4 regions of the Paenibacillus sp. J22P51 genome follow, and region 1 is predicted to be linked to each of the others. Evidence: riboswitches for the same ligand, from Rfam matches in the RefSeq annotation. Region 1 holds a riboswitch; each other region holds the start of a gene.
What was found. Region 1 has a riboswitch for cyclic di-GMP ahead of AC58QC_RS21095 (methyl-accepting chemotaxis protein). Riboswitches for the same ligand answer to the same signal wherever they lie in the genome.

Region 1 (7,324 bases):
GAACGGCTGATCGAGATGCAGACCAAATATCAAACAGGCATCCATATTGTCGATTTGAAGTTCCAAGATATCGAGCCGCCAGCGGGCGATGTGCAAAATGCTTTTAAAGATGTCACCAACGCACGCGAAGAGAAAAACACGAAGATTAACGTCGCGACCAAATACGAAAATGATATCCTTCCTAGGGAGCGAGGCAACGCTCAAGCACTTATTGAGAATGCCGAGGCACAGAAGAAATCACGTATTTTGAATGCGCAGGGGGATGTTGCGAAGTTTAACGCCCTTTATGCGGAGTATGCCAATAATAAATCGGTTACGGAAAGCAGGCTTATCATCGAGACGTTAGAGAAAATATTGCCGAATGCCAAAATTTTCATCAGTGACAGCACTGGCGAAACGGTCAAATATTTACCAATTAATGAGCTGCTGCGCACACCTGCTGCTGCAACCGGCCAGACGCAAGGAGGAACTGCGAAATGACCTTACAAGGCAAATGGATTTTTAGATCCATCATTGGTGTCGTTCTCGTCTTTTTCTTCCTGATCTCTATTTTTATTGTCAAGGAAGGGCAGTACCGCGTCGTTCTCAAGTTCGGTGAAGCTGTTCGGATCCAAACCGAGCCAGGCATTCATTTTAAAATCCCATTCATAGAATCGGTTCGCACGCTGCCTAAATATCAAATGGTATATGACAGCAAGCCTACTTCCATTTTGACAAAAGATAAAAAACCAATCGAAGTTGATAACTATACGGTATGGCGAATTGATGATGCTCAGCAGTTCCTGCGCACGATTCAATCGATCACAGGCGGGGAAGAACGCATTGATGCCGCTGTGTATAACACGGTTAGAAGGAAATTATCGGAAATCAATTACAGCGATATCATTAGCGAAAATACGCAGCGTGGTAACCTGAACGATGAGATTACGAAGGAAGTTTCCGAGTTGATGGAACGCGATAACTACGGCATCCAAATCGTCGATGTGCGCATCAAGCGTACTGATCTGCCTGATTCAAACAAGCAAAGCGTGTATAAAAGGATGATCTCCGACCGTCAATCCATTGCGGCGAAGTACTTGTCCGAGGGGGATGAAGAGTCGAAGAAAATCACCTCCAAGGCTGACAGACAGGCAAGCGAGTTGATCGCTCAGGCCCAAGCGGATGCGAAGAAAATTGTGGCCGCAGGTGAGCAGGAAGCCGCTCAAATTTATAACACTGCTTACGGCAAGGACCCTGCCTTTTACAATTTCTATCGTACACTGGATAGTTACTTAGTCTCCTTCAAAGGGGAGCCGGTCATTATGCTGCCTATTGATTCCCCTTACACGAAAATTTTACTTGGTAAATAAATAAGTGACTTTTCAAAGCATGCTCATCTCGGGATGGCATGCTTTTTTATTCATGTCATTAACCTTCGTCCAATCGACTCTTATCTTATGTTTATTGATCTGCTACAATTGTAAGATCATAATCAAATCGGCTTACTACTGCACCCGTTCTGAACTGGTCACGAAAGGATGTTCACCTAGATGCTGCCTCAGTTGAATCGTCAATTAGAAAGGATTTTGCCGCTCATCACACCCATCAGTGTCCTTATCGGGGTTCTGCTCGGGAGTCACTTATCTGGGTTTACCTATCTATCACCATGGTTATTCGCCTTTATGACCTTCTCGGGGAGTATCTCCTCCAGCTTCAAAGAGTTCATCAAGGTTGTCGTTCAACCGCTGCCGCTCCTTGCCACCTTATTTATTCTACATGTCGGGATGCCGCTTATCGCACTAGGTCTCGGACATGCTGTTTATAGTCACGAACCGCTGACCATTACGGGACTTATTTTGGCCGCAGCCATTCCAACTGGGATTACAAGCTTCGTGTGGGTGGCGATTTATCGAGGCAATATTGTGCTGACGCTTTCGATCATTCTGATGGATACGATCCTTTCACCGTTCGTCGTACCGTATACACTTTCCCTATTGGTAGGCACCAAAGTGCATCTCGATACTTTGGCCATGATGAAAGGCCTTTTCTTCATGATCGTCGTTCCTTCACTCATCGGGATGCTGCTGAATCAATGGACGCGGGGGAAAATTAAGGAGCAGTGGGGAGGCCGTCTAGGTCCTTTTTCTAAAATATTCATGGGCATCGTCGTCGCGATTAATAGCTCTGTCATTGCTCCGTATTTACGAGACTTCGATGCTAAATTACTCGGGTTGGCAGCATTTGTGCTCATCGTAGCCTCACTGGGCTACATGATCGGTTGGCTTGTCGCTAGGCTGTTCCGTTGGGAACAAGATGTCGTGGTCGCCCTTACTTTTAACAGTGGTATGCGTAATATTAGTGCGGGCGCGGTACTCGCTGTAGCTTATTTCCCGCCACCCGTTGCGATTCCTGTCGTGCTTGGCATGCTGTTCCAGCAATCGCTTGCTTCCCTCTTCGGCTTTCTGCTGAATCGGAAATATGCGTTGAAAAGCGATACACCCTGCTTAAAAGTTAATAGCGTTAAACAGATGTAAATGGATTGTCGAACTCTAGGTTTGGGAGAATGACTGCTCTGTCGTCTTCATAATGTCATTTAATTTATCACTCAGACCACCTAGCAACTCCGCCAGCTGCGACGTTTTGCAAATGAGCTGATCCTGCTGGTCCGTCCGTTTACTTACGGATTTCACGTTCATCGCTAGCTGTGTAGATAGATGCGAAATTTCCTCCATTGTCACGCTGAATTGCTGTGTACTTGCGGACACATGCTGGGATGCCCCTTGAATATCACGCATTTGTAAGGCAATAGAATGAACGGCTTTTAAAATATGTTCAAAAGCACGACCCGCAGCAACGACAGCATCGTTACCATGTTCGAAGGTCACAATCACACGATCCATAGAATCGATAGATGCCTGATTATTGGATTGAACATCCTGAATGAGATCCGCGATCTGTTTGGCAGAGGTACTCGTTTGTTCAGCAAGTTTACGGACCTCACTGGCAACGATCGTGAAGCCTTTCCCGTGCTCTCCTGCGCGAGCAGCCTCGATGGCTGCATTCAGGGCAAGCAGGTTCGTACGCGAGGCGATATCTGTAATCAAGTTAACAATTTGATTAATTTCTTCGGAGCGTTCACCCAGCACTTTCACCTTTTCGGCTGTCGTGTGAATTGTGCTATTCATCGATTGCATTTGATGAACAGCCAATTGGATCAATTCATTGCCTTTCTCAGCTTCCTGTGCAGCCTGGTTAGAGATTTCAGAGACATTCGACGAGTTCTCTGCGATGAGGGAAGTATCTTTTAACATTTCGGTAACGGCATTTCTGCTGACTTCCACCCCTTGTTCTTGATTGATCGCCGCTTGCTCCACCTTGTTCATGGTTTGAACGACTTCTGAGGTTAAGCGATTCAGTTCGGAGGACTGTGTTGACAGTCCATTTGAATTCATCCGTACTTCCTGCGACGTATCGGAGAGACGTTCAATAATGTCTTTGACGGTTTGCTGCAGTTTATCGTTTTGGGCTAATTCGAAGGCTTGCGTGTTTTTGCGATTCGAGACGATTTGGTAAATAACTGCACCGATAAATAGAATCACGAACACCAAGTGGATGGCAACCATTGAAAACGCATAGACTTTTACCCCATACACCAGCTCTGGAAAGAATAAATATCCCAATAGATGCTGCGCTGCAAATAACACGGTACTGAGCAATAGCAGCTTAATGTTGTCATAGTACATAAGAATGGCCAGCACCATGAAGATCGAAAAGTGGTACTCAACCATGCCTTTCCCCCCGGCAATAATTGAGAAACTGCTAAAGGTAAGTGACAAAGCGTGAAGGAATGGTATCCAAGCATGATCTTTATGTAATCCATACAAAATAACACTCAGACTGACAAGCGCAATGGGCAACCAAAATAGCCATTGAAGTAGGACAGAAGCAGTGGGAGAAAGTATAACCATTGCGTCATGGTCCATGGACCCATGAATAAAGCTCGATAAGCCATGTACCAGTAAAGCCAAGATCAATGTTCCGATGACAATGAATTGCATGACACGTTTTTTTGCTTTCACGACAAGCTTCCCCCTAGAAAATGTTAATGATAAAAGAAAAAGGACCATCCCGAATGAAGGATGCTCCCATCTAACTCGGTAACCTGTCAACCGTAGCATACATTATGGATGCTTTAGGCCATGGCTTTGCGTCTCAGCGTTTCCAACTGATTTGCCTTTTCTATTAGGTTAATATTCAAAATAAGAACCATTCATTCGTCCATCTACTACTTCAGACACCCGACTAAAGGCACAATTCCTATTGCTAATTATAGGTAGCAAGCCCACATGTGTACATAGCGATTTTTGTAAGATTTTGTCGATTAGCGAAAATTATTGACCACATGTGAAAAAGACTGCTCAACGATTCGCTGGCAGCCTACATAGAGCCTATTTACTTCTTAAGACGATTAAACAATACATAGGAGTAGATGACTGGAGTTAAGGAACTGATTGCTATTGCTGCTATGAAGACGATGATCGCGACGGAGGTCATTAAGAACGCAGCGATAAAAGATACAACTCCGCCAATCAACATAAGCGGACCGCCCAAACGATGCGTTTTTCTCCAAACTTCTTCATTGGCGAGTGTCCACGGCGTCCGAATGCCAAACGTATAATTGGGCTTCACCTGCGTCAAAAAGTTCCCCATAACGGCAAACAACACGCCTAGCGAAATCATGGTGATTTTCTGAAAATCCAAGCTGTAGCCCAAATTAAAGCAAATGACCGCCCAACCTACGACAGCTAAAAGGATGGTAACCCCGAACCGCGTCACCTCAAAAGCCGCAGGAAATTTCTCGAAATTCGCTTTCTTCGGATCGATGGATCTCATCACCCGCATGAATAGCGGCAGCAAACCCAGTAACACCAGCATGAGAAGCAACATTTCTTTGCTCATCGTTCCGTTCACTTCATTATTCATGTCAAAATGGCTCGCCATCGTGTCCGGAAGACGATTATACAGAACCAAGCCCCCTATCGCTGGGGAAAGGCTAATCACAACTAATAAAATCTCCCTCCATTTCTTCATAACTGTTCCTCCTCATCTTTTTTGTTAAGGATGTTAAACATCCATCCAATGACGTCTTCAACAACGGTAGTATGCAAGGTATACATAATATGTTGTCCCTGACGTTCATCAAGTACAAGTCCCGCCTGTTTAAGCAGGTTCAAATGATGCGATATGCTCGGCTTACTAATCTTGAAATGATCAGCTATATCTCCAGCATTCATACTTTTTTCCCGCAGCAGCTGTAGAATTTCACGACGAGTCGGGTCCGCTAGCGCTTTAAATGCCTCATTCATATGGCCGATCCTCCTTATTTAGATATTTATCTAAATATATAATAAGATATTACCTCCATTTCTTCCGCCTGTCAATTGGCATGTGCCTTAATCTGTTTTGGTTATTAGACTATGTAGGTTTATAATAAAGAAATCATCGTACTTCTCACGTCAGACAGGATGGATCCACATGAACGATAAAATTGTAATGCCCGTTTGGACGATTGGCTTGTTCATTGTTGTTATGAATACGACGATGTTCAACGTTTCCATTCCCAGTATTATTCAAGATCTCAGCATCACGGCGGATCTCGGGTCTTGGGTCATTTCCAGCTATTCTATTGGCTATGCCTTATCTACGGTTATATACAGTAGACTTTCGGATGTGGTACAGATACGTAAACTCCTCACCGTAGGGCTAGTTGTGCTTGGACTTTCTTCGATATTCGGACTGTTCGCAAGGGAGTTCCACACCCTGCTGGCGGCACGTATTCTCCAATCCGCAGGCGCAGGGGTGATGGCCGGTCTTGGATTAGTTCTCGCCAGCCGTTATATCCCGATTGAACGAAGAGGTTCCGCGATTGCCATGATTTCTGCGGGCAGCGCAATGGCCTTCGGGCTCGGCCCAATCGTTGGCGGCTTGATAAGTGAATACTTTGGCTGGAATGGGTTGTTCGCCATTACCTGTCTAGTCTTAGTCATTCTTCCCCTTCTCTTACGCTTGCTTCCCAAAGAACAGCCTGTACCGTTCCGATTTGACATGCTAGGGGCGCTATTGACGGTAGTCAATGCCGCGACCTTGCTACTCGCGGTCACGCAGATTTCTGGCGTGTGGCTTGCCATCAGTGCCATTTCCATTGGTGTACATGTTTGGCACCTGAGACGATCAAGTAACACGTTCATAAACCCCTTATTACTTGCGAATCCAGCGTTTCGTAAGCTTGTAGTAATCGGGTTCTGCATCTTGGTTCTGAACCTTGGGAATCTATTTCTAATGCCACTCGTTCTCGCCAAGGTGTTCCATCAGTCCGCTATGATCATCGGTTTAACGATTGCACCAGGAGCGATTCTGTCCGCGTTCCTAACCCGCTTCGTCGGCCGCTGGATTGATCGGTTCGGCAATCTGCGATTTCTACTCATCGGCCACGGGGTTTTATCTCTGGTGATGATCGCATTCTCGTCATTGCTTGGTGCTTCACCGTTTGTCGTAATGTTCGGTTATCTTTGTTTCTCGCCTGCATTTTCCGCGACAATCGCATCGTTAAATAATGAGACTTCACGCATCCTGCCGAAGCATTTAATTGGCTCTGGCATGGGACTTATGCAGCTGATCCAGTTTTTTGGAGGATCCATGTCGGTAGCGTTATGCGGCATTCTACTTGAAATCCAGCGGAATACGTCGCTCCTACATTCGTACAAGCATGTTTATGGTTTGTTATTCGTCGTCGGGCTTTGTTCACTCGGAATGCTTCTGTGGTACAGGCTCTCAGAGATGCGGGTAGGTATCGAGGATAGCGCAGCAGCCAAATAAAAACGAAAACACGTTCCGTATGAATAAAGGCACCTTCGTTCCCCATCTCGGGGTGAAGGTGCCTTTTTCGAATACGAAGCCCTGTTATTTTAATACTTTCAGCATCGAGGCAATCATGCCCTCGTGATTAACCTCATGTAGAATACTCGAGAGGATCAGTTCATCAATCGTTTTTGCTTTGAAAAAGTTCTCTTTGACCGGTACAGCCAGCTTATCCGTCAAACTCGCACGAATCCGTTCAGCCTGCTCCTTCAACTGTGCCACAATGACGTCCCAAGCAGGCGGTTCTTCTTTCCAATCCGCTGGTTTAGTGCCATTGCCGAAAAACCCCATATAACTGGCAGGAAGCACTGTCGGTTGCTCAGAAATACCGAATATAATTCGTTCGCTCACCGTCAGGATATGACCAATATGCCAGTGTACATGATTATTAAAGCCAGCAGGAATAACGCTGCGTTTATCCGCAGGG
Region 2 (7,324 bases), on a different contig from region 1:
GTCATGAGTTGCCCAACTTGTACCCCAGATGCGAGCATAGCACGATCCCCCTTGTCCACGATTCTTTCTCAAGATATGCGGACAAACTGGGAATCATGCTAATTAGAGGCGGATCCGCTCATGACCAGCTGCTTTCAACAGTCGGTTCATTATCGCGCTGCCAATACCTGAATCTGGAATACCTTCAGCAACAATATAGCTAATGCCTTTCTGATCAAAAGCCCGCAGAGCGGCATATAGCTCCCGAGCTATCGTATCCGGCTCAGATAAAGAGCCGCACGCGAGAACGAGATCTGCCCGATATCCCTGTACTCTTTCTTCAAAAGTGAGAATACCCGTCGATTCCCCCCGTGACTTCGCGGCATCAATATCGCGTTGAATCCAAGTCGAGACTTCCTGTTCGTCATCTCCTTGCACAATGTGCATGAAGCCCTTCGGTGCATAATGCGCATACTTCATTCCCGGTGCGCGAGGCGTATCCGCAGCTTCTACCTCTGTCGGCTCAGCCACATGAATACGCATGTCTGGCAAAACCGCTTGCAGCTTTTCCGCAGTCACCCCACCCGGCCTCAGCACATGTAACTCGCCGTCTACAAGCTGTATGACCGTGGACTCGACGCCAACACCTGTTGCACCACCGTCTACAATTCCGCCAATTTTGCCATCCAAATCATCACGAACATGCGATGCCAGCGTCGGGCTCGGTCTACCCGAGCTATTCGCGCTTGGCGCTGCAATAGGAAGTCCCGCTTCACGCAGCAGCTTAAGGGCAACTGGATGATCCGGTATTCGGATACCAACGGTTTGCAGACCAGCCGTAACTAACGGCGAAAGGCTACCTGCAGTAACAGGTAGCACAATGGTTAATGGCCCGGGCCAGAAAGCCTTCATAAGCGCTTGATGATGGGTTGTCACACAATCTGGCTGAACAAGGCTTGGGAGCTGCTTCGCATCAGCTATATGTACAATCAGAGGATTGTCGGAAGGTCTCCCCTTTGCAGCGAAAATCTGCTTAACCGCTGCGGTATTGGTCGCATCCGCACCAAGTCCGTACACCGTTTCGGTCGGGAACGCGACTGTATCGCCCTGCTGCAAGAGGCTCGCCGCCTCTGCTATATCCTGCGCTATCGCGCGCTCTTCTCCTTGATTCACGTTCCAGTAGATTGTCACAATCACTCTCATCCTTACTTATATGTAATAAAATTTATATGCCTGATCACACAGCATCTATTAGCTGAACCACGAAAAAATAGCTTTAAACATTTCCCAGATAAAAAACTTCACTTTCGGTTGAGTTGGCTCTTCGGTCGTGGAAGCTGAAGCTGCTACTACTTCAACTTTAGCGTCTTTCTTTGCCACTTTCTCAGTCGATGCAGATTTATCTTTACTTGCGACTTCGTCTTTCTTTTTAGCAGATGACGTTTCACCAACTTTAGCCTTATCTTCATTAACCGGCTTCTTTTCCTTACCGTTCTCATCCGTTGTTTTGGCCACGACTGCAGCCGAAGCAACGGCTTCACCGGATACAGAATCTACAAAGCATAATGGCGGAAACAGCACACACCACCAGTTCTGGCCTTCACCAGAACCAATCACAACACGCAAAGCTTCATAATCCCCTGCTGGGTAAACGTCATTTCCGTACATTTTCGTTGGGAAAGGAACAACACCAAGCTCAACCGTATATGGATAGCTATAGCCGCGTTCTTCAATCATTTGGCCGACAAGCTCATGAAATTCAGGCAAATGCGCATTCACGACTGCTCTCGCCTCGTCCAAAGAATGTGGCCCAACGACCCACTCCGCCATACGAGCAATAATCGCATCACGAATCTCGCGTTTCATAGCCTGGTCCTGCGCTGAATCCGAATTTGCTAGAATACGCAAACGAATGGATTCTTCGGGTATAGTAGGCGAAATAACCGCCGCGTTCGTACGATTGGATTCCCAACACATAATCATAAGTATAAGTGCAAAAACAATGAATAATAGGCTCTTAACTGAGTGGCGCTCCGTTCTCTTAACCATGGAGAGTAGCCCCTTTCCCGTCATCTACTAGCCAGTATGGACAATAGTGGGTGGGGCTAAACCTATGAATCTATGATTTTTTTGCAAAATGATAGAGTTGGTTCGCCGAGAAAACAGGCGGAAAGAAAGCAGCCGATCCTGGAAGGCAATCGGCTACTCGGAAGAGCGGATCGCGATCACGTGGCGATCGATTCCTTGGAGATCCTGCACGAAGCGGATCTCCGTCCAGCTAGCTGCGACGCGCAGCAAGGCCGCAACCGCCTCCGCCTGCCCGATGCCCACCTCGAACCCGACCACGGTCGGGATTCGCGGCAGCCGGTGCAGCTGCGAAATCATACGGCGGTACAGGTCGAGTCCCTCGACACCGCCGAACAGTGCTGTGTGCGGCTCGAATAGCCGCACCTCGGGCATCAGCGCCGGCAGGTCGCTATCCGGAATATATGGTGGGTTCGACACCAGTATATCCGGCGCGAGCCCGCGCTCAATATAAGGCTCGAGGAGGTCGCCCTCGAGCCACGAGATCCGCGCAGCCACGTCGTGGCGCTGCGCGTTCTTTAAAGCCATCTCCAGCGCTGCCGCGGAGATGTCGCTGGCCGCCACGCGCCACGCAGGGCGCGCGTGCGCGATCGTCACCGGGATGATGCCGCTCCCGGTGCCCACATCCGCAAGCAGCGGAGCGCCTTGCGGGAACAGACGCGAGCCCTCGTGGAGCAACGCCTCCACGAGCAGCTCGGTTTCCGGCCGGGGGATCAGCACCGCCGGGCCGACTTCAAACGGAAGGCCGAAGAAATCCTGCTCACCGGTGATGTACTGCACCGGTTCGCCTGCGGCCTTCCTTGCAACCAGCTGGTCCCACGTGGCGACCAGCTCTTCAGGCATCTGTTCCTGCCACCAACGGAACAGCAATTCGGTCCGACTGCAGCCACCCAAGAGGTGCTGCAGCAGCAGTTCCGCGCAAGAAGAAGCCTCTGCGACGCCTTGCTCTGCTAAAAAAGAAGAAGCCTTCACAAAGGCTTCTCTCACACTCATGTTTGCAGTCGTCATTACATAGCCTCTAACGCGTCGGATTGTGCAGCAATCGTTAATGCTGACACAATTTCCGCCATATCGCCGTTTAACACGGTTTCCAAACGGTGCAACGTCAAACCGATACGGTGGTCGGTAATCCGGCTTTGCGGGAAGTTGTAAGTGCGAATACGCTCTGAACGGTCGCCAGTTCCGACTTTGGTTTTACGCTCGCCGGCATATTTCGCTTCTTCTTCTTCACGCAATTTATCTGAAATCCGCGTACGAAGTACGCGAAGCGCTGACTCTTTGTTAGAGTTCTGCGATTTACCATCCTGACAAGTTGCTACGATACCCGTTGGTACGTGCGTTACACGCACAGCAGATTTCGTTGTATTAACGGACTGACCGCCCGCTCCACTGGAACAGAACGTGTCTACGCGAATGTCCGCATCGTGGATCACGATTTCCACATCTTCTGCCTCCGGCATAACAACAACCGTCGACGTGGATGTGTGGATCCGTCCACCGGATTCCGTTACTGGAATACGTTGAACACGGTGCGCACCGCTCTCAAACTTGAGCTTGCTATAAGCACCTTTACCCGTAATCATGAAAATAATTTCTTTGAATCCGCCCAAATCATTCACGGACGCGTCCAAAATCTCCGTTCTCCATCCTTGACTATCCGCATAACGCGTATACATCCGGTAGAGATCGCCTGCAAACAGTGCAGCTTCATCGCCGCCTGCCGCTCCGCGAATCTCCACGATGACGTTCTTGTCGTCATTCGGGTCTTTTGGCATCATCAGGATGCGAAGATGTTCTTCCAGTTTAGCGGATTGCTCGCTAAGCTCTTCGATCTCCATTTTAACCATTTCGCGCATCTCATCATCCAGCTTCTCATTCTGCATCACTTTCGCATCAGCTAGCTGCTCGCTCACGCTCTTATACTCATTATAAGCATCATAAGCTTCCTGAAGATCAGATTGCTCTTTGGAATACTCTCTTAGTTTCTGCGTATCACTCGTTACATCCGGGTCACACAATAACTCGCTTAGTTTCTCATAGCGGTCCACAATGGACTGAAGTCGATCCAACATAGGGGATCACTCCTTTCTTGTTTTTATTGTTAATTAAACATTGAAGCGGAAATGCATAACATCGCCGTCATTAACCACGTACTCTTTACCTTCAAGGCGTACTTGGCCTTTTTCTTTCGCACCAGCCATGGATCCAGCAGCAGCCAAATCGTTATAAGAAACAACCTCTGCACGAATAAATCCACGTTCGAAATCCGTATGAATGACGCCAGCCGCTTGAGGAGCCTTCGTTCCTTTACGGATCGTCCATGCTCTAACTTCTTGAACACCAGCTGTGAAATACGTATACAAGCCTAGCTTTCTATACGCTGCTTTAATCAATCTATTCAAGCCGGACTCTTGAAGTCCCAACTCTTCCAGAAACATGGCTTTTTCTTCGTCTTCCAGCTCAGCGATTTCGGATTCAACCTTCGCACTAATGGAAACGACTTCGTTGTTTTCTTTCTCAGCGAATTCCTTCACAATTTTAACGTATGCATTGTCGTCCGCAGTTGCAACTTCATCTTCACTCACGTTTGCCGCGTAGAGCACTGGCTTCATCGTCAGCAAATGTAGATCGCGAACTAGAAGACGCTCGTCATCTGTTAAATCCAAGCTGCGTGCTGGCATATCATTATATAAGGCTTCTTTGATACGTTCCAAACACTCAACTTCAGCTACTACTTTCTTGTCGCCGCCTTTGAGGTTTTTGCGTGAACGCTCGATCTTTTTATCAACCGACTCAATGTCTGCCAAAATCAATTCAAGATTAATCGTCTCGATGTCACCAATCGGATCGACTTTCCCAGAAACGTGAGTAATATTATCATCCTCAAAACAACGTACAACATGCACAATCGCATCGACTTCACGGATGTGTGCTAGAAATTTATTACCAAGGCCCTCGCCTTTGCTCGCACCCTTAACCAAACCCGCAATGTCAACGAATTCGAAGGCCGTCGGAACGATGCTCTTAGGCACAACGATTTCCACCAGCTTCTGCAATCTCTCGTCTGGTACTTCTACTACCCCAACATTCGGATCGATCGTACAGAACGGATAATTCGCAGATTCTGCCCCCGCCTGTGTAATTGCATTAAACAATGTCGATTTTCCTACGTTCGGTAGACCGACGATACCTGCTTTCAAAGCCATTGTCGTTACAACTCCTTAATTTTCGAAAATCATCCTTCTTATTATATAGTACTTGGAGGGCAAAAAAAAGCCTGCAAGCTATTGATTGGCTGCAGTCTTTTTTTCCATTGCTTTTTTGAACTCGTCATCCCGCTTCTGCTCGAAGTAGGTTTCGATCTGATTTCGTAGGATGAACCCGCGCAGCGCATTGCTTTGTTCCTCTGGATAGCTTTCGAAGCTGGCCCCGTAGTAGTAGCTGTCTTCCAGCTTTTCTTTCCGTATAATTTCCAACATGCAAGGCAGCTCGAAACCTAATTCCAACTCGACTTGAAGCAAACACTTCTTATGAAGAATACCATCGATCATGGAATTATCATTGATGGTAAATCCAATTCCATTCATCGAGATATTTTTAATCGATAGTTCAATGGGATTTTCAAGGACATGCAGTTCTTTTTGTTGGATATTCTGAAAACCTATAATCTGACCCGTGTTTTTCACATTCACCCGCGGGAACTCCCGTTTCTCCGAAAACTTCTTCCGATTCTCAGGTGGATTGATCACAATGAGTGAACCAGGTTCTTTCGCTACGACTGTCGTTTGAAGGACGAATAGACCCGACTTGGTATATAACGTCATTTTCGCCTTATCTCCAAGCTGAAAAACATCATATTCGGGCAACTCGATCTCCATGATGTCTCCTTGGGCATAGGTAAGAATACCTGTAGACACGAAATCATCCTTAGACAGAACAGCCTTGCAATCAATTAATACTTCCGCATCGTATCCTTCTTTACTCCCATACCGCTTCAATGCATCCTGCTTCATCGCCATGTGTACCAACACCCTCCTTCTACAAATGGATTCTACAGAACTTCTCCGCACAAAATAGACTGCCCCCACACAAAGGAGCAGCCTATCACCTTAATCAAAAAAGCATCGATTTTCGGTAACCAGGCTGCCATAGTTCATTAGAACCGTAGACCCTCAGCTTTGCGTCCTTGCTTTTCAACAAGTTTGCTATTGTCGAACCCTGCCGTGTCATTGTATGTAAGCTCATCGTTTATGGTCTAAAAGACCCACTGTTATCACCATTATACGTAGCCTAGATATTTCTTTCAACTAAAATCCTTGCATAGGCGATGTTTTTATTGTATGAATGTGTAGTGGATTGAATATCCACAGGTTTATAAGTTATCCACATTGTTATCCACAGCTTGTTAACAACGAATATTTGTTCGATTTTTATGCACATGTGGATAAACTATTATTGCGAGGTGTCCCCCTGTGGATGAACATATCCCCTGGATGAGAGAAGCGATTGGAGAGGCGATGAAAGCCGAAGCCATCCGCGAAGTTCCTATTGGCGCGATCGTCGTCCATCAAGGTCAAATCATTGGCCGCGGCTACAATTTACGTGAAACAACCTTAGATCCCCTCGCGCATGCGGAGATGATCGCGATTAAGCAAGCGAGCGAGCATTTGCAGGCTTGGCGCCTGTTGGACTGCCAGCTTTATGTAACTCTGGAGCCTTGTCCGATGTGTGCAGGAGCGATTGTGCAAGCGCGTATTCCGCAGGTCATTTACGGTACGGTGGATCCGAAGGCCGGCTGTGCGGGGACGTTGATGAACTTGCTGCAGGAAGACCGGTTCAATCACCGTGTCGATGTGGTGAGTGGCGTTCTGCAAGAGGAGTGTTCGACGATGCTGACGCAATTTTTCCGAAAATTGCGCGGGAAAATGTAATTAGTGAAACCTCCCCCATTGGGCTAAAATGGTTGCAGTTAGAAATCATCTCATGGTAGAATGACGATACTATGCGCCCGTAGCTCAGCAGGATAGAGCAACAGTTTCCTAAACTGTAGGTCGTACGTTCGAATCGTATCGGGCGCGTAAAAGTACCTTTAAACCTTGATAATTCAAGGTTTTTTTGTTTTTTTAGGGGATAAATTCCTTCTGATGATAAACAACAGTCTATACCTAGAATATATGTAGACTGTTGTTCTAAGTCTAATGAGACTGTTGGTATGCCTAGCCAATAGAAATAAGTGTAACCTTCTTCTGGTCAATCTCAG
Region 3 (7,324 bases), on a different contig from region 1:
TCTACGGAACGCCACTCACATCACCACAAGTAGCTATCCTTCTTCGTTTTTTATTTATGAGTCATATGCAGCATCAAATTCAATAATATTGCAGTCCACATCAAGAATATATATTTGGGCAAACCCTGCAACACTTTGAGGTCTAGCTTCGTATGGAATGCCAGATTCTTCAAGCCATTGTATTGTGTTTTTGTAGCTTTTAACCCAAACAGCAAAATGACCATCAACAGAATCAATTCCACTTCTACGTAATGTTTCAGCTTCTGGATGTTCTAATAGATGAAGCTGCTGTTTCCCAATTGCATACCATATACCTTTGGATTTAAAAGGTGGACGTTCGATTTCTTGTAATTTAAGAACCTCTGAATAAAATCCCCTAGCTTTTTCTAAGTCTCTCACAGCTATACTTACATGATGTATACATTCAAATTCGATCATATGTTTAGCTCCTTTTTTTAAATAATCTCTCACCCAACCGCCCATCCCAATAATGCGGGGAACCATAACGTCACTCACCTGACATAACTCCAATGGTAATTTTTACTATATTAAATTCTTTTGTAGTTATATGCAACATTTTTTTTATTAGGTTTGAATCAAAAAAAAATTTCAAGAAAAAAGGGCGCTTTTCAGCGTCCCTTTAGCCTATAATTCGGAAATGCCGCTTGGCATACTGCCTGTGCGTTGAAGGCTACGAATCTGAGAAGTTGTTATCCGGAATCCAACTAGAATAAACGACGAGGTTACATTGTTAAAGTTGAAAGCTCGTAAGTCTGAAATGTTCTGGCTGCCACGGAAAATCCGAAAATTCCCTGTAAAGTTGCGCCCTGAAAACAGTACTAACGTAACTTGACTAGGAAAAAAAACATTTCTTAGCCGAAAACTGGAGATGATGTTGTTAAAACCGAATAATCCCAGATTTGAAACTGCCACGCCTCTTCTAAATGTTAGACTTCTTCCAGTAAAGTTAAAACCCGAGAAAAAAGTAACTCTAACATTTCGATTAAATATTAATCCCATCCCTATCACCCTCTTGATCACAAGATAGTAACAGTATATGAATTGGCTATTATATTGGCTTGGACTTATGTTATTAAAACGTTAATAATCGCTTCCTCTAAATATAGGACTTTATTACTAGTAATAGAGGTGTTATAATTTTTAGTAACATGATATTAGTTCTTCTGTACGATAAGGGCAAAACTAATGAAAATTAGTGACGCAAAGCTAAAGGGGCTAAGGCGAGATATTTCGCTACGCTTGCCAGTTACCGAACCCAGGGAGAGAGATACAATCCCCTTTGTTCTTTATAAGGGGATATTTTTATGTTCATAGATAATAACGGGAAATAAGCCCACACATTGGAGTGAAATTTAAATGGCAAGACTAATGATTGCAGATGATTCTATGTTTATGCGATTAATGATAAAGAACATCTTAACAGAATTAGGTCATGAAATTATTGCTGAAGCATCGAATGGACTTGAGGCAGTATCTATGTTTCTTCAACATTCCCCAGATCTTGTTACGTTGGATATTACAATGCCACAGATGGACGGTATTACTGCTTTAAAGGAAATTAAAAAATACGCAAGTGATTCAAAGATAATCATGGTATCAGCGATGGGGCAACAATCTTTTGTTATTGAGGCTATTTCCTTAGGTGCTAACGATTTTATTGTGAAGCCTTTTGATAAAGACAGGATAGCAGATGCAGTACAAAAGTTACTAACTTTATGAGGTCGACAAAAAGGATACTTTAGTTATACTGACATCTAACATACGGTTCACCGCGCTGTCTGTAACGGCAAAATTTAGGGCCATCCTTTGCGGGATGACCCTTTCTTGTAAGACTAAACTATCTGTTTCACTTTGTATTAATCGATAACCTTAAACCACAATGAAGATTGGTCCTTAGGGTCTCCATTGTAATTAATCAATATCTCTTCACCCGCTTTAATATCTTTATAGGCATAGAAGTCCATGGTTAAATTATTTTTATTCGATAAATATCTCCCATTTGGTGAAAAAGAGTGATTATATAAAACACCGTATCCTAGAACTATAGCTTTATCCTCTCCCCAACGGAAAACATAGTTTTTGAGAATGCTTTCCCTCATTTCTTCCCATTCGTCTTTGGAGACAACAATAATCGGAGCTGACTCAATTAAGTCACCTTTTTTAAAATTTTCGGTTGCAAAAACTCCTCTACCATATTTCCCTGTATTTTTCATTTCAATTTTTTTCAGCGTACTCCCTCCTTTATGCAAGATCCTTTAGATGCTTTCGAAGATAGCCGTTGCGTTTTTCAATGAAGCGTAGGATTAATTCCGGCTCACTATTAAATAGCGCAATGGATTCCTTTTTAAATGGATCCAAAGAAATATAGGGGTTTAATTGCTTATGGAGATTTGTCACCATAGGTTCTATAGCTTTAACCGTAAATTTCGTTTCTAAAACTTCTTCCATCATACGACGGTATTGCTGCCTTATTTCCATTACATCCAAAAGGCGTGCAGTGAGTGTATTATAGCCTTCAATTGGAACAGCAAAATATTCCATTATTTCACCATTCCAATTTCGTCCCCAAGTTGCATCATAATCCCAAGGGATCATCTGATATAATCCCGTCTCTTCATTTCGAAATAAAGAATAGTTATGAATAAACCCATCGTAGTTTTGGGTACAAACTGCTCCGCATAACCACAATAAATAATTGTTGATATCCATATCCTTTTTTATCGCTTCACCAAATTGGTCTCGGTTAATTGTATTTATTTTCATAATAAACCTTTCTAAATCTTGATTATCCTTCTCACTACCCATTTTTTGAAAATATCCAGATAGGAGTGAAGGTTTTGGATTTTGCTTCGGTGTTAATAAAGAAAAATTTGCATGGTAGATCGTGGCATAATAAATAGGACCTTGCGGTAGTTCTCTTTTTCGTAAAAAAAATTCATCCACTGATTCAAGTTCTAGATAAATCCCCTTTTTTTCCCCATTCAATTCTAAAAATACATGCTTACTATTTGGAGCAATACATCCAATGCTCTGGAAAAAATCAAAAGAAAGCTTGTTGCGTAATAAGGATGGATCTCGGTATTCCGCATTTAAGTGTATCTCACGCCCAGCAAATTCTTCTTTATATGACCTAAAGTCGATGCTATAGGATTTTTTTCGAAATTTACGGGTATGATCCCCCCGATATGAAATCCCAATCTCATAAGGAATGTTGTCTACAATTAATTTGGAAGGAACAGGGTCATCTTTCCATACATCGTTATTTAATACCTTAAGATCTTTCGGCTCAATTGTTATACGATAAGTAGGAATAGCAGTATGTTCCATTAAATCATTCCCTTGCTTTTTTTATATCATATGAGGAAGTAAGTGGTGTTGATAATAAATCTAGACTTAAGACTAGAACAAATAAAAAGCGCTTTACATAAAATACAGCACCTGGATTTTCAAGGAATTTTACGAATGGGGTGTCACTATGGGAGATACTCAAATATTAGACTTAATTAAACAAGCTCAAGATATCGGGCTGGATGAGTTCTTAGTTCGAAATCCTGTGTCAAACAAAGGAACTGGCGGTACTGGAGGTACTGGTAAAGGCAGTGGTGGTACTGGTAAAGGCAGTGGTGGTACTGGTAAAGGCACTGGCGGTACTGGTAAAGGCACTGGTGGTACCGGTAAAGGCACTGGCGGTACTGGTAAAGGCACTGGTAAAGGTAAAGGTAAAGGTACGGGTAAAGGCACAGGAAAAGGCACAGGAAAAGGCACAGGAAAAGGTACGGGAAAAGGCACAGGAAAAGGTACGGGTAAAGGCACTGGTGGCACTGGTAAAGGCACTGGTGGTACTGGTAAAGGCACTGGCGGAACCGGTAAAGGCACTGGCGGAACCGGTAAAGGCACTGGCGGAACCGGTAAAGGCACTGGCGGAACCGGTAAAGGCACTGGCGGAACCGGTAAAGGCACTGGCGGAACTGGTAAAGGCACTGGCGGAACTGGTAAAGGCACTGGCGGAACCGGTGGTACTGGTAAAGGTTCCGGCACAACCTAGATTAAGAATCTCTAACGGCAAGTTAAAAAGGCACCCAAAAATGGGTGCCTGCACATTTTGTGACTCTATTCTGTCCGCCTCCAAGGCGTCCCCAAATATCGAATAACCCACCGGGTCAAGCCCATACCAACCGGCACTTTCCAAGCGATCACCTACATTACAATATTTCAATATACCCTTCTGTTCCATGCACACGAATTCGTTGCCCATCTTTTATCAGTTTGGTAGCATTTTCCACACCGACAACTGCTGGCAAGCCATATTCACGTGCGATAACTGCTCCATGGGTCATCAGTCCACCAACTTCGGTGACTAGTCCTTTAATGGATACAAACAAAGGTGTCCAGCCAGGATCAGTAAAGGAGGTGACTAATATATCTCCATCTTCTAGATCGGCATCTTCCATACATAAGATGACACGTGCTCGACCCTCAATCACTCCAGAAGAAACAGGTAGACCTACAATAGCTTCGGTTGGGAGATTTTCTCTTTTGTACTCACCCGTAATGATTTCACCATCAGACGTAATAACACGTGGGGGAGTTAGTTTTTCATAGAATTTGTACTCGTCTTTTCGTTTGCTGATGATCTGATAATCCAGTTTATTTGTGCGTACGACTTCGTGAAGTTCTTCAAAAGTGAGATAGAATATATCTTCTTTTTCATGAATTATGCTACCTTGTACGAGTTGTTCCGCTTCTTTCAGTAAGGCCTGCTTATATACAAAGTAGCGATTAATCATACCGTATTTTGGATATTCACGATAACCGATGAAATTTCGGATTAGGCTGATCACTCGTTTTGTCTCATTGGCTTTTCGTTTACCATCCGGTAATTGTTTCAATCGTTCTAATAACTCTTGTTCTTTTTCTAAAGCTTCCAGCCGCCCTTTCTCAAATTTCCGTTTGCCAGCATTAGGCTCAAAGTTTTTGATGTTACCCAGAATCATCGGGACAAGTGTAATTGGTTTTTCACTCCATCGCATTTTAGTCATATCGATTTCTCCGGCACATCGCATTCCGTATTTATGGAGATAAGCATAGATAGCGTCTTGGGTTTCCTGTCCTCCATCAAATTTAATCAGTTCATCCAAAAAGTTATCGTCTTTTACATGTTGTAAATAATCAATTACTTCTGGATAAGGACGGATCACATCCGCGACATCCAATAGCGCCAGACCCATTTCCGAAGTTATATTGCCCAGTACAGATTGAGAAAGCGTATCGGCTACATTTTTTTCGCCTAACCACTCATTCATTTTGTCATTGATCCATGAAGAAGCATCCATAGCAGTCATAAACACAGCCGAACTTTGTGGGTCAAATAAAATTTTCTTTAATTGCTGGAGATCTTCTAGAATAAAATCAAACAAATCCGATCCCGATTTCGCTTGGATGTTTTGTTTTAGCTCTTCTATCGATGTTTGACTACGCTTAATCAAATCAGAAACGATTGTCGGATCATTTTCGATTCGTGCTTGAAAATCCCAAGACGATATTTCTTCATTGCTTTTAATGGAACTAGGTATTTGTTTATCATCAACAGGTGACGATTTTATAAAATCCTCTCTCGCTACGATGGTCATGAGTGCGCCTTTTATGAGCGGATCGGATCCCAGGGCATTTAATAAAGTTTCCCGGCCGACAGGTGTAGCCAGCCTAGGTGCAACATCAACAAACAACCTCCCACCGGCTTTACGCATAGGTGCAGGAGTAATTAACAGGTAAAAAGACAATCCCAATGGTTTTATGGGATCTGTCATCATTTGTTGATGCCCGACAGACAGATAGACGTGATTTTCTTGATCATTCGCTTCAGGGATGGGGTATAAAGTCGTGATTGGACGACTCTGGACAATATAAAATGTATCGTGGGCCAAACACCATTCGATATCTTGTGGGCTACCAAAATAAGCTTCGATCTGTCTTCCTATGCGCGCCAGTTCTAAAATTTGTTGTTCAGTAAGTGTTTGAGTCTTTTGATGATCAGGATCGATCTGCTGTGTCTCTGTTCCGCCTTCTTTTCGTCCATAGATAGCCAATTTTTTTGTTGCTATCCTCTTATTGACGATTTCCCCATCCTGTACTTGATAACTATCGGCAGATACCAAACCAGAGACCAGCGCTTCTCCAAGTCCAAAACTGGCATCGATGGATAGCAATTTTCGGTTGGAAGTAATTGGATCCGCGGTAAATAAAATTCCTGAAGCCTGTGGGAATACCATCCTTTGAACGATGACGGATAAATAAACTTGACTGTGGTCAAATCCATTTTGCATACGGTAGATTACCGCGCGATCCGTAAATAGGGAAGCCCAACATTTGCTGATATGCTGCAAGATGGCGTCGACGCCGATAATATTTAAATAGGTGTCTTGTTGACCAGCAAAAGAGGCATGTGGTAAGTCTTCAGCAGTCGCACTAGAACGCACTGCATAAGCATGTTCATCACCATACTGGGAGAGATAGTGAGTAACTGCTTTCACAACATCGGAAGGAATTTCTACTTCAGCAATCATTTGTCGAATCTTCCTGCTGATTTCACCAATTTGATCTCGATCTTCTACTTTTAGCATTGTAAGTCGATCCAACAAAGCATGATACGTTTCGTTTTGTTCGATGACTTTTTGATATCCCACAGTTGTAACACAAAATCCTTCTGGTACTTGTATGCCTTCAATTTTTGATAATTCCCCTAAATTTAACCCTTTTCCACCAACCAGCAAAAGCTGCGTTTTTTCCATTTCCTGAAAACCGAGAATCAAAGAACTCATTCAAAATCACTCCGATCCATTAAATTGAGAAAAACCATTTGACAAGAGTTTACCCGGCATGGTACAATTAAATTGTAAGATAGATTAACTATTTTCTATTTTTATACAAAGTCGTAGTCTGATTATATCATCGTGTCAGTTTATATGCAATATAAAAGAACCTGAGTAGGCTACTCAGGTTCTTTTTTGATTTTCCGCTATCATTGGTCACAACAAAATCATGGTTCGAGTCGAACTCCGTCACTGCATTATTGCCTCTTTTTAAATAACCCTCAACTTCTGAAAACATCCGCACAGGCTCGCGCACAGTCATATGCCGATGGAAATATAGATACAAAGAACCATTAAAAATAGTTCTTTAAATAATTAGAATAATGAAATACAGTTTTAGTATTGTATTGTTACATTTATTTACATACTAACCAATTGAGGATGGATTCTAATGAGTAAGAGAACAGCACACCGATTAACTTTAGGATTTGGAC
Region 4 (7,324 bases), on a different contig from region 1:
ATTTCCTCGCTTCGAAATGTATCTCAGGGAGGAGGCTCCGCGAATAACTTATACCTTGCGTCAAGAGGCGATAACATCTATGACGCCGTGAATAATACAAACAGAGAAATGCCTGGCATCCTTTCTGTACTTGAGACCAGGTTGTTTCTAATCAGCACCCAATTCGCCAAAGATCAGCCGTTGAGCTATCTGAATATTACTGGTCAATTTAGAAACAATCCGTTATACGGCTATCTAGCGGTGTATGACGGCGATCTTTCCAAGCTGCTGGCTACGAAAAAATTCAAAGAAGATCTGACCGCAGCGGATTTTTTAGTAGGCTTAATGGAAGATGAGCAAAAGAGAGGAATAATCCCTACAAACTATTTACTCGATTATATACTTGGGGGAGGGCGGTTCATGGACGACTTCGCACTCAACCGGTTCGAGCCTTATGGGAACGGTGCTCGCCTTGCAGGTACCGCTTTGTTTAAAGACGGAAAGTATACAGGCGTCAATCTGAATAATGAGGAAACACAGCTAGCCGTTCTGATTTATCGCGAATGGGGCAGATCCCAGCCACTCGTTGGTAACATTGGCGGAAAGCGTTATACGGCTCTGGTCAAGCGTGCCAAAAAGAAAGCCCATATTATCCATCATGATGACGGTCTTAGCGAAATTAACATCTCGTTAAAACTAGATCTTAAATTAATCGAAGATGGATCTGAAGTGAAGAAACACACGAACAAGATGCTCACGGAGTTGGAGAAGGAAATTGCAGATGATCTAACCGCGAAGACATCTAACATGATTGCAACCATGCAGAAGGCCAATTGCGATAGCTTACAGCTTGGGCAAGAGGTTGCTGCCTTTCATCCGAAGCTGTTTAAAGGCAAGGACTGGTGGCGCGAGCAATATCCGAAGATTACTATCAAGCCAGACATTAAGATCAATATTCTAAACACCGGCGTATTGGACTAACAACTTAAGTATCACCACGTACCCGTATCTGCCTCTGCGTAGCTCAACCTAAGCAAACAAAATCCCTCATAAGTACCACTCATCTCTCTGCCGTTCATTCGCAGTCAGACCGAGCACTTTGAGGGATTTATTGTTTCCAAATTACATAAATTAACAGCGCCCACAAGGGAATAGACAGTAGAACGCTCCAGAGGCACCCTTTGGCCATAGCTAGCTTGGGTTCCTCTTCTGTCCGCTGGAACCGGCCATTATTCCACAATTTCCACCAACTCCAACGGCAACTCATCGGGATCGGCGAAAAACGTGTAACGATTTCCCGTGATTGGATCAATTCGCACGGGCTCAACCACGATACCCTTACTTTCTAGTTCTTGTACACTTTGCTCCATGTCAGCAACAACAAAGGCCAAATGACGTAAGCCACGCGCTTCAGGCTGATTGACACGTAATGGCGGATTCGGAAATGAAAACAATTCAATTTCTTGATCCGTTTGACCAATGCGCAAATCCAATTTATACGAGTCTCTTTCGGTGCGATACGTTTCCTGAATGACAGTGAGTCCAAGTAAATCAACATAGAAATGCTTAGAACGCTCGTAATTCGAACAAATAATCGCAACGTGATGAATCTGCTTTAGTTCCATTCGATGACACCTCCTACAAAGAAAAACCGCATGCTGGGCTGCTCCCATCCTGCGGCTTATCTTCTTATTTTATCCTGCTGCTTGCATCGTTTCAACAATTTTGTTTAGAACTTCATCCGCTTGCGCATATTCCACTTGGCAAGTTCCTGCGGCGTGGTGCCCGCCTCCACCATTTTGGAGCATAAGATCGCCAATGTTCGTTTGTGCTGTACGATTGCCATAGAAATCAGAACGTGTGATCAATCTCATGCTATGCATCTCCCTATATATAGCCCTAAAGAACTAAAGATGGAGATATTATGTCAGATAGTGTCGATTGGCAGCAATGAGAAAATCACTAACCAAGGCCTTTTAATTATTTCCGAAGGTAAAAAAAAGAGCAATTCACCTAGATAGGTTGAACCGCTCTCAATTTGGATGATAAACATTGGAAAAGTCTTGTTAAAAAGCCTTCGATTTGTGCCATTGGGGGCATTTTCACAGAAAGCTTAACTTCGCCTTTCCAGTAGAAAATGAGAATACTATTGTTTCTTCCGTGAAACATTTCGACATCCCAACACGCTTCGTTTAGTGCATATTCTTCACGGTTTATCATGAGCTTAGGACCATCCGTGGATGGCACCAAACGTGCAACATGGTTGCCGCATAATGAAGTTGCTTTCTGTTCCTCATTCAATTGATTGTCCGATTTCATGCCGCTAGGGCCTCCTTAGTGCAATTTGTTCAATTTTGTTTCGCTATGACAGAGAAAAAACCCCACTGTAGTGAACCGACTAGAGGGGTTCTAAAGTGAATTTCCCAATCGTTCGGCGGCTGGCTGGCTGCTTGTCCTTTGCAGGAGAAGTAAGCCCCTGTAGCTTTGCGTCACTGGCTTTCGCCAGCTTTGCCTTTGTCGAGATGACGTGCAGGATCTGTGTAGTTGTTGATGATTAAACGGTATATCCTATACTCTCAAGAATAAGGGATGATGATTTGAAATCGAATAGTGCGGAGGAACTATTTTTACGAAATCCATCAAAAAGTTTGCATTTTCGACGAAATTTTCACCATATTTTGACGTTTTGTGCCTTTCCAATAGAAAATAGATCCAACTAACGATAAAATGGCGATGATGAGGAACAACGTAGTACCCCCATAGGAGACTAGCAAAAAGCCGCCAATCCACGGTCCCATAAAGTGACCAATGTTCGTTAACGTTTGAGCACCGTAATAGGATCCTCGCATTTGTTCAGGCGCCAGCTTATCAATCAGCATATTCGCTGCAGGATAATTCAGAATTTCACCGAACGTGAAGATCCCCATCGAAATAATGAGCCATATAAGCGAGTGCGAGAAAGCGAAGCCAATATCCCCTAATGCAAACATCAAATTTCCAACAACAATGGCTGTTAATGGTGAATACTTCTCCGCCCATTTCCCCAGCGGAATCTGCATGGCGATGACGACAATGGCATTGGCGCTCATGAGAATCGCAAACATTTTGCCCCCGTCGGCAAAATCCCTCTGAAGATACTGTGACAAAGTCACCATAACTTGAGAATATCCGATAGCTCCGATAATTCCACCGATAATGTACAAACGGAAGGTCATATCCTTACGAATAACGTCCCATGCCGAACGGAAAGTAACGATCGCTTTCTTCTCGCCTTCGATTTTTTTAATGCCGAACTTAATGAGAAGAGCGTAGAGTGTCACTCCATAGATTAAATAAATAATCCCGGTTAGCAGGAATGGCAGGGCTCCGTTCATCGTAGCAAAAAATGCTCCCAGCAAGGGTCCTACAGCTACACCCACGTTAATCGCCATGTACCGAAGTGAAAATACCTGACGCCTCTTGGACAGCTCTGTTAGATCTGCCATTAAGGCTTGCGACACAGGCTCATAGAACGAGCGGCAAAGTCCATTCAACATATTAAGCAGCATAAATAGGACGGGTAACTTCACTACTCCGAAGCCGAGGAATACGAATCCCCACCCGAAGAGTGCCGCGAGCATAATTACGCGACGTCCAAAACGGTCTGACAAGGTGCCTCCGACAAACCCGCCGAATGTACCAGCTAGAGCCCCCATGCCAATGACGATCCCAATGAGCCCTGGGCTCATGTTCGAGTGCTTAGCCAAATAGATCGCTAGGAAAGGTAAACTCATGGAGGACGCTGCCCGAGCCATGACCGTACCTAAGAGTAGCGTATGTACGATAGGATGATAGGATTGTAAAAAATAACGTATACGATTCATAGTCGATGACTCCTCTCGCAGATAAACGAATTACCCTATGGTTAATTAATAGACACCGAATTCCAATTATACACGAAATGGAGGAAACGTGTCGTAATTTCGAACTGGGAACTTTCCCTTATTAACTATCCCTGCGCTCAGATGGTATTTATTGGGTGAAGGTTTTATAATGGCGATATGGAGGTGCTTGCAATGAAAATAGCGATCACAGGCGGCAGCGGCTTTATTGGAAAACGTTTAATTGCTTTCTGGATGGGACAAGGACATGAACTCATAAATATATCACGCTCATCCTCGAAGCAGGTACCAGGTGTCAGAACGATAACATGGGACGAGTTAGAGCGAAATACGGAGCTCCTTAAAGGTGTTGATGCCATTGTGAATTTGGCTGGTGAATCTATCAGTCAACGCTGGACAGCCGCGGCCAAGAAGCGGATTGTTCAATCCCGACTACAGGCAGCAGAGCGTGTAGCCAAGCTTGTTGCGAAGCTAGACTCTAAGCCTAGGGTTGTTGTGAATGCTTCTGGCATGTCGTATTACGGTATTTCAGAAACGGAAACCTTTGATGAGGAGAGTCCCTATCGTAATACAGACTTCTTAGCTTCTGTCGTCAAGCAGTGGGAGGAAGCTGCTGATCTTATCCAAGGCACACGTGTCGTGAAGGTTCGGGTTGGACTTGTTTTGGATAATAAAGAAGGCGCATTCCCCAAGATGGCGCTCCCCTATAAGCTTGGTGTAGGCGGAACAGTCGGGAGTGGCAGGCAATGGCTTTCGTGGATTCACATCGAAGATATGGTGAGGTTGATCGACTTTTGCGTTCAAAATGATACCATTTCAGGTCCCGTAAATGCCACCGCACCACATCCTGTCACGAATAAAGATTTCGGACGCGCGATTGCGACGGTTATGCGAAGACCGAATCTATTCCCCGTTCCCGCTTTCATGATGAAGCTTATTTTCGGTGAGCTGTCTGTTCTGCTTCTAGAAGGTCAGAAGGTGATTCCTCGCGTACTGCAGCGGCATGGATTTGAATGGCGCTTTCCTTTGCTTGCAGGCGCACTTGGCAATCTGTTGAAAAAATAGCTTCCTTTTTGAATTAAAATTGTGTAAAATTAAATTGTGTAAAATAATAACATTAAAGGGTTGTGACCTTATGAGCATACATCAGTTTCAAGTGAAGACGATTCGCGGTGAAGATAAATCCCTTGCCTCGTACAAAAACCAAGTCCTGCTCATTGTCAATACAGCAACGAAATGCGGATTTGCGCCTCAATTCAAAGGACTGCAAGAACTTCATGACACCTATAAAGATCAAGGTTTCAGCGTTCTTGGCTTCCCATGCAACCAATTCAAGGATCAGGAGCCTGGTGATGACGCACAGGTTGAACAGGCATGTCAGATTAATTTCGGAGTCAACTTCCCGCTGTTCTCCAAGATCGACGTGAATGGCGCGGATGCTCATCCGCTATACCGATATTTGAAGAGCAAGGCATCTGGTCTATTCGGTTCAGGCATTAAGTGGAATTTCACCAAGTTCCTCGTGGATCAAGACGGCAATGTGATCAAACGCTACTCCCCAACTACGTCGCCGCGCAAAATTGAACGTCAGATCCAAAAACTACTAGAGCACTCCCCAGTTCACGCTTAATTTTGGCTTTCCAAGGTGAAAAAAAGCATCCTGTCCAATTGGACGGATGCTTTTTGGTTATTTCACATATTTCTTGGCTTTGTCGATGGCTTCGTCTTCCGTTGCGCCTGTAATATAACGGCCATTAATAAATATAAATGCGAACCGTGAACATGGACCGCAATACGATTTGCACGCAACCTTGACTTCGGTGTCCGGTGCAATGGCACTTATTTTGGCAAGCGCCGATTTCACCTTCATGTGTTTGCATTTATCACAAATGCGAATATCATTCCGCATTAGTGGTCTCCGTGGTTCCCCTTGCTTGGATTCGTAATCATGAAGCCTTCTTCTGGTGTGTAGAAGTAGTCAATACGAATACCGTCTAGAAGCGGCTCTGTTTGATCTAACAAAACATCAATTCCTTTGTCAGTACTAATTACAACATCATTTGCCGTTTTATCGTCAAGACCCAAACCATAGTGAGCATGGTCACCATGCTTGTGTGTCACTTGTACACGAACCAACAAATCTTTGTTTTCTTCTTTATTAAGCTCCAATTGAAGTACTTTTGCTGCATTGCGTGAAATTTTGACTTTCATATGTACACATCTCCTGAAACAATAAATTTTAATTCTATTGTAAAGAATCTACGGCACGAAATCAACCTTGTCCTAAACCTGCCATTCTATTGCCAAATTCCATAAGGAACTTTAAAATACATAGTAGTATGACTAATCATCCCTTATTACAAAATGTTAACTTACTAACCTAAAAGTAAGTATCCTACTCGATTTTGATGAAAGGAAGCGATCTCGTGTCAACTCTTGAAAATGAAAAAATAACTCCGCTCAGCAATTATATTCCCAAAATCCCTAAAGAAATCGAATGTTCGGTGGAAAGAACACTGGAGGTCATTGGCGGTAAATGGGCATTTCTAGTCCTTCGTGAATTGTTCTGTGGAACGAAGCGTTTCGGCGAACTGCAGCGTCAAATTACGGGTATTAGTCCGAAATCCCTCACGGATATTTTGCGCCATCTTGAAGAGCATGGGGTTCTGGAGCGCATGGCATTCCCAACCGTTCCTGTTACCGTCGAGTATACGTTGACACCAAAAGGGCAGGATTTGCATCAAATTATAAAAGAGATGAAGCTTTGGTCAGCAAAATGGACATAATGACTAATTAGGGATACTTGTAGAGGAGAGGAACTTGATGATTACAATCAAAACAAAAGAACAAATTGAAGCCATGGGGAAAGCAGGCCGTATCCTTGCCGATTGCCATAAAGAAATTGCAAAAATGATTCGCCCAGGCATTACTTCATGGGAAATCGATCAATTCGTTGAAGGCTTTTTGGCTAAACATGGTGCAACTCCAGAGCAGAAAGGTTATCATGGCTACCCGTATGCAACCTGTGCATCGGTTAATGACGTCATTTGCCATGGCTTCCCGAAGAAGGAGCCTTTGAATGATGGTGACATTGTGACGATAGATATGGTTGTTCGCATCGATGGCTGGTTAGCCGATTCCGCTTGGTCATACGCGGTCGGCAACATTTCTCCCGTCGCTGAAAAGCTGCTCCAAGTTACGAAGGAATCCCTTTATAAAGGGATTGAAAAGGCCGTAATCGGTAACCGAATCGGAGATGTTTCTCACGCTATTCAAGTCTATGCGGAATCTCAAGGCTTCTCCGTTGTTAGAGATTTCATTGGTCATGGTATTGGATCCGAGATGCACGAGGAACCGCAAGTGCCTCACTATGGACCTGCTGGCAAAGGGCCGCGCATTAAGGAAGGCATGGTATTCACCATTGAACCGATGCTCAATGTCGGTAAGTATCATTCCAAAGTAGA

Region 2: it holds a riboswitch for cyclic di-GMP, as region 1 does, so the genes downstream of both, AC58QC_RS22260 (PilZ domain-containing protein) here and AC58QC_RS21095 (methyl-accepting chemotaxis protein) in region 1, are expected to answer to the same signal.
Region 3: it holds a riboswitch for cyclic di-GMP, as region 1 does, so the genes downstream of both, AC58QC_RS15920 (response regulator) here and AC58QC_RS21095 (methyl-accepting chemotaxis protein) in region 1, are expected to answer to the same signal.
Region 4: it holds a riboswitch for cyclic di-GMP, as region 1 does, so the genes downstream of both, AC58QC_RS02850 (hypothetical protein) here and AC58QC_RS21095 (methyl-accepting chemotaxis protein) in region 1, are expected to answer to the same signal.

Annotation. Positions count from the first base shown of each region.
Region 1 is NZ_JCAUAZ010000010.1:187,539-194,862, reverse strand. Features, by position in the region: gene hflK (FtsH protease activity modulator HflK) at 1-480, shown strand, start outside; gene hflC (protease modulator HflC) at 477-1,349, shown strand; gene AC58QC_RS21100 (bile acid:sodium symporter family protein) at 1,530-2,513, shown strand; gene AC58QC_RS21095 (methyl-accepting chemotaxis protein) at 2,529-4,058, opposite strand; cyclic di-GMP riboswitch class I at 4,133-4,224, opposite strand; gene AC58QC_RS21090 (SdpI family protein) at 4,432-5,070, opposite strand; gene AC58QC_RS21085 (autorepressor SdpR family transcription factor) at 5,067-5,345, opposite strand; gene AC58QC_RS21080 (MFS transporter) at 5,515-6,855, shown strand; gene AC58QC_RS21075 (DinB family protein) at 6,940-7,324, opposite strand, start outside.
Region 2 is NZ_JCAUAZ010000012.1:21,007-28,330, reverse strand. Features, by position in the region: gene AC58QC_RS22290 (manganese efflux pump MntP) at 1-38, opposite strand, end outside; gene AC58QC_RS22285 (L-threonylcarbamoyladenylate synthase) at 103-1,170, opposite strand; gene spoIIR (stage II sporulation protein R) at 1,231-2,028, opposite strand; gene prmC (peptide chain release factor N(5)-glutamine methyltransferase) at 2,182-3,072, opposite strand; gene prfA (peptide chain release factor 1) at 3,072-4,136, opposite strand; gene ychF (redox-regulated ATPase YchF) at 4,170-5,270, opposite strand; gene AC58QC_RS22260 (PilZ domain-containing protein) at 5,349-6,083, opposite strand; cyclic di-GMP riboswitch class I at 6,195-6,281, opposite strand; gene tadA (tRNA adenosine(34) deaminase TadA) at 6,558-6,995, shown strand; tRNA gene AC58QC_RS22250 (tRNA-Arg) at 7,069-7,142, shown strand.
Region 3 is NZ_JCAUAZ010000006.1:274,167-281,490, forward strand. Features, by position in the region: gene AC58QC_RS15910 (histidine phosphatase family protein) at 1-15, opposite strand, end outside; gene AC58QC_RS15915 (VOC family protein) at 55-438, opposite strand; cyclic di-GMP riboswitch class I at 1,187-1,275, shown strand; gene AC58QC_RS15920 (response regulator) at 1,378-1,740, shown strand; gene AC58QC_RS15925 (SET domain-containing protein) at 1,878-2,234, opposite strand; gene AC58QC_RS15930 (CotH kinase family protein) at 2,263-3,348, opposite strand; gene AC58QC_RS15935 (hypothetical protein) at 3,497-4,066, shown strand; gene ppsA (phosphoenolpyruvate synthase) at 4,224-6,839, opposite strand; gene AC58QC_RS15945 (S-layer homology domain-containing protein) at 7,282-7,324, shown strand, end outside.
Region 4 is NZ_JCAUAZ010000001.1:759,676-766,999, forward strand. Features, by position in the region: gene AC58QC_RS02835 (Ger(x)C family spore germination protein) at 1-960, shown strand, start outside; gene gloA2 (SMU1112c/YaeR family gloxylase I-like metalloprotein) at 1,209-1,604, opposite strand; gene AC58QC_RS02845 (hypothetical protein) at 1,674-1,853, opposite strand; gene AC58QC_RS02850 (hypothetical protein) at 1,993-2,298, opposite strand; cyclic di-GMP riboswitch class I at 2,410-2,502, opposite strand; gene AC58QC_RS02855 (MDR family MFS transporter) at 2,619-3,842, opposite strand; gene AC58QC_RS02860 (TIGR01777 family oxidoreductase) at 4,035-4,925, shown strand; gene AC58QC_RS02865 (glutathione peroxidase) at 4,996-5,490, shown strand; gene AC58QC_RS02870 (YuzB family protein) at 5,548-5,769, opposite strand; gene AC58QC_RS02875 (iron-sulfur cluster assembly accessory protein) at 5,769-6,071, opposite strand; gene AC58QC_RS02880 (winged helix-turn-helix transcriptional regulator) at 6,287-6,646, shown strand; gene map (type I methionyl aminopeptidase) at 6,684-7,324, shown strand, end outside.